Regions from separate parts of the Serratia proteamaculans genome, predicted to be linked through region 2. Evidence: riboswitches for the same ligand, from Rfam matches in the RefSeq annotation. Region 2 holds a riboswitch; the other holds the start of a gene.
What was found. A riboswitch is a leader RNA that binds a small molecule or an ion and turns the genes downstream of it on or off. The one in region 2 is predicted to bind thiamine pyrophosphate.
Positions count from the first base shown of each region.

Region 1: it holds a riboswitch for thiamine pyrophosphate, as region 2 does, so the genes downstream of both, QOT07_RS16270 (TenA family protein) here and thiM (hydroxyethylthiazole kinase) in region 2, are expected to answer to the same signal.

Region 1 is NZ_OX461105.1:3,480,567-3,482,766, reverse strand. It holds gene QOT07_RS16275 (ABC transporter ATP-binding protein) at 1-509, opposite strand, end outside; gene QOT07_RS16270 (TenA family protein) at 506-1,186, opposite strand; TPP riboswitch at 1,250-1,352, opposite strand; gene QOT07_RS16265 (LLM class flavin-dependent oxidoreductase) at 1,533-2,200, shown strand, end outside.
Region 2 is NZ_OX461105.1:4,041,942-4,044,141, forward strand. It holds gene thiD (bifunctional hydroxymethylpyrimidine kinase/phosphomethylpyrimidine kinase) at 1-545, opposite strand, end outside; gene thiM (hydroxyethylthiazole kinase) at 542-1,336, opposite strand; TPP riboswitch at 1,373-1,464, opposite strand; gene QOT07_RS18830 (GNAT family N-acetyltransferase) at 1,533-1,958, shown strand; gene QOT07_RS18835 (MFS transporter) at 2,000-2,200, opposite strand, start outside.

The DNA.
Region 1 (2,200 bases), 560 kb from region 2:
GTGTCCAGCGCCGAAAAGGGTTCATCCATCAGCACAATCGGCTGGCGTTCATACAGGGTACGGGCGATGGCGGCGCGCTGGCGCATGCCACCGGACAGCGCGGCAGGCAGAGTGTTGCCATAACCACTCAGCCCCACGCGTTCCAGCAGGTGCTCCGCCCAGGGGCGATCGGCCTTTTCACCGCGTAGCCGCGCGCCGAGGCTAATGTTCTGGTCAATGGTCAGCCACGGATAGAGCAAATCTTTTTGCCCCATATAGGCGATGCGCCCGGCAATCGGCTGGCCATCGCTGCCGATGACCGTACCGGAAGTGGGTTTCGCCAGCCCGGCAATAATCTTTAACAGGCTGGTTTTCCCCGCCCCGCTGGCACCGAGCAGGGCGACAAAGCTGCCGCCTGCGATATCAAAACTAAGCCGGTCGAAAATCACCTGCTGACCAAAGCGCAGGGTTAAATCCCGCACCTGAATACCCGGCCGGACGCCATCGTGCTGCGCATTGCCTATACTCATTGGGCATTCAGCCCCATTTGCCAGAAGGCGGATTCCAGCCGGGTGGCGGTGGTGAAAATCACCGACAGCTCGGCCAGGCGGCTCTCAGCCCCACGCTGGCGGCCAACGTTTTCCAGCAGGTCGAGCGCGGCCTGCACCCCGGCCAGATAGGCCGGATCGCCATAGTTGCGGATCCACGAGGCATAAGGATTAGCTTCCATCACCGTGGCGGGGTCGTTGAGCAGGCGCAGGCCAATCTCGGCATAGCCGGCGACACAGGGCAGCAGGGCCGCCAGCAGATCCAGAGCATCACCGGCGTGGCCGATATCGAGCACATAGCGGGTGTAGTTGAGGGTTTCCGCTGCCTCGGGTTCGGCGGCAATCTGCGGCTCGCTCAGCCCCCAGTCGGCGCAGTAGGCCAGATGCAAAGGCAGTTCGGCGACAATCGCATTGAGCGAGGCGGTGGCTGCGCGCATCTCCGGCAGGGTGCGCAGCTTGCTGACCAGCAGCGCGTAGGCGCGGGCAAAGTGGATCAGAAACAGATAATCCTGGGTCAGGTAGCGACGGAAAGCGGGTTCCGGCAAGGTACCGGCGGCCAGTTGCTGAATAAAGGGATGAGCGACATAGTCCTGCCAGTGGCTACCGGCCTGTTGGCGTAGCCGTCCGTAAAGACCGTCGTCGAATTGGGGGGTAAACATGGGACCTCCAAAAATTAAGTGGAGATCCGGGCGTGCTGAGGTAAGAACGGGCAATAACTGATGGTGTTATTGCCGACCCGTCCCTTCGCTGGCATGACCCAGATCAGGTTCAAAGGGTTCGGCTTACGCCATCTCAGCCCTTGACAGGACACCCCTCGGAGGAGCCTGTTATACGATATTTACTTTTTGATTACAATGCCCGTGCGGCGGCCACGGGCACCCGGCGTTAAGGTTTTTCCTAGCCGAAAACGGTTCGTTTAGTGCGGTCCAATACAATTTTTCTGGCTTGCAGGGGGGCATGTTTGTCACTGTATTCCGGTCATAATTCACTCTAAGGACACTACCCATGAAGAAAATTGGATTTCTCTCTTTTGGTCACTGGACGCCTTCGTCGCAGTCGGGCACCCGCTCGGTTGGCGATGCACTGTTGCAATCCATCGATCTTGCCGTCGCGGCAGAAGAGCTGGGGGCGGACGGGGCCTATTTCCGCGTACACCACTTCGCGCGCCAACTTGGTTCGCCATTTCCGCTGTTGGCCGCCATCGGTGCCAAAACCCAGCGCATTGAGATCGGCACCGGCGTGATCGACATGCGTTATGAAAACCCGCTGTATATGGTGGAAGACGCCGGCGCCGCCGACCTGATTTCAGGCGGGCGCTTGCAGCTTGGCATCAGTCGCGGCTCTCCCGAGCAGGTGATTGATGGCTGGCGTTACTTTGGCTATACCCCGGCCGAAGGCGAGACCGAAGCCGATATGGCGCGCCGCCACACCGAAGTGCTGCTTGATGCGTTGCGTGGCGAAGGGTTCGCCGAACCTAGCCCGCAGCCGATGTTCCCGAATCCACCGGGCTTGCTGCGGGTGGAGCCTTTCTCCGCCGGACTGCGGGATCGCATCTGGTGGGGCGCCAGCTCAGACGCTACGGCCGTTTGGGCGGCGAAGTTGGGGATGAACCTGCAAAGCTCAACGCTGAAAAACGACGAAACCGGCGAACCGTTCCACGTGCAGCAAGCGAA
Region 2 (2,200 bases):
TCACTCAGATGGCCGCCCTTCATCAGTACCGCCTGGCAGCCCATCGCCAACAGTGCCCGTCCCTGTTCACGCATCTGGCTTTCGTTTTCCGCCGGGGCACATTCCAGCAGGGCCGCCGCTTCCGGCAGGTTCGGCGTGATGATCGACACCAGCGGCAACAGCTCGCGGCGAATCGACTCCACCGCCTCCGGTGCCAGCAAAGGATCACCGCTTTTCGCCAGCATCACCGTATCCAGCACCACAAACGACGGCTGATAGTGACGTAAACGCTCCGCCACCGCCTGCACAATGTCGGCGTTGGCCAGCATACCAATCTTGGTGCTGTCGATACGCAGATCGCTGAACACGGAATCAAGTTGAGCGGCGACAAAGGCCGGTTCGATGTTATACACCGACTGCACGCCGCGGGTGTTTTGTGCCACCAGCGCGGTGATCACGGAGGCGCCATAGGCCCCCAGCGCAGAGAAAGCTTTCAGGTCGGCCTGGATACCGGCCCCGCCGCTCGGATCGGTCCCGGCGATGGTCAACGCGTTAATCCGTTTCATTGCAGGTCCTCCGGGCGCAGTTGATATAGGGCATCGAGAAATGCCGGGGTAAAACTGCCCGGCCCGGCGGCACGGCGCGTGGCCCGCTCACCGCAAAGCGACATCACCCGGCAGGCGGTGGCAACGTTGTCCAGTCGATCGCCCGGCAGGCTGCAAAATGCCGCCACCACCGCCGAAAGCGCACAACCGGTGCCCACCACTCGCGTCATCAGCACGTCCCCTCCGGCGACCGCCCAGTCACGCTGGCCGTCGGTGATATAATCCACCACGCCGGTCACTGCTACTATCGCCCCGCTGAGCCGCGCCAGTTCACGCGCCGCCGGTAACGCCGCCAGTGAATCGTCAGCGCTGTCGACGCCGCGACCGTTCGCCTGCATGCCACTCAGCGCCATGATCTCAGAGGCATTGCCGCGAATTGCCGCCGGCTTTTCCCCCAGCAAACGCTGGGCAAATGCAGTGCGGTACACCAGCCCGCCAACGGCGACCGGATCCAGCGTCCAGGGGGTGCCCGCCGCATTGGCAGCCTCTACCGCGGCCAGCATGGATTCGGCCCGCGAGGCATTGAGGGTGCCGATATTAACCAGCAAAGCATCCGCCAGCCGGCTGAACTGCGCCGCTTCGGTCGGTTCCACCACCATCGCCGGGGAAGCGCCGAGCGCCAGCAACACGTTAGCCGTCAGTTCCTGCACCACTTCGTTGGTCAGGCAATGAATCAAGGGGGGTTGGCGTTTAAATTGGGTCAAACAAGCCGCGGCGTGAGCGCCGGGTAAAGCATCAGGTCGAGCGAACATATTCCTCCCAACCGGCGTTCAAGAAGGCGGGTACCGGTGGGGGCACCGAGACTTCCCTACGCTGGCATAATCCAGATCAGGTAATACGGGTAAAATCTCAGCCCCTAGAGGCACCCCGAGTCAAGACGGCCATTATTGGGGTTGCCGCCGGTGAGGTCAATCGCGCTATAGTGTCAAAAAATAAAAAGGAGACGCCATGCAAATAAGAAAATACCAGGAGGCCGACCGTCCGTTCCTGCGCACCCTGTATCTGGCATCGCGCAAAGCGGCGTTCCCCTGGCGTGATACCGAAGATTACCGACTGGAAGATTTCGATCGTTCGACACTGGGCGAGGATATTTGGGTGGCGGAAGAAAAAGGGAAGCGACTGGGGTTTGTCTCGATTTATCGTCAGGATAACTTTATTCACAATCTGTATGTCGACCCTCACCTGCCGCCCCTGGGCGTCGGCAGCGCGCTGTTGCAGGCAGCGGAGCAGACGTTTACCGCCACCGGCTCGCTGAAATGTCTGGTCAAGAATGAGAAGGCGCTGGCGTTTTACCATAAACACGGCTGGCGGACGATCACCACCGGCAATGACGGCGCGGAAGACTATTACCTGATGCACTCGCCGACCAAGTAAGGGCACGGCGTGTTGTACCGTGCCCATCCATAGTCCCCAACTCAGGCGGCAGAAACCGCCGGGGTCAATTTGCCGCGTGCGCGGATATTTCTGACCAACAGCCCCGACACGATGATCCCGGCGCAGGCAAACATGCCCATCAGGCCGAAGACAATCTTGTAGCCGGTTAGCCCGGGGAAAGCATCGAGAATGTGGCCGTACAGGCTGAAGCAAAACATTGCCGGGGCGTAACCGATAAAACT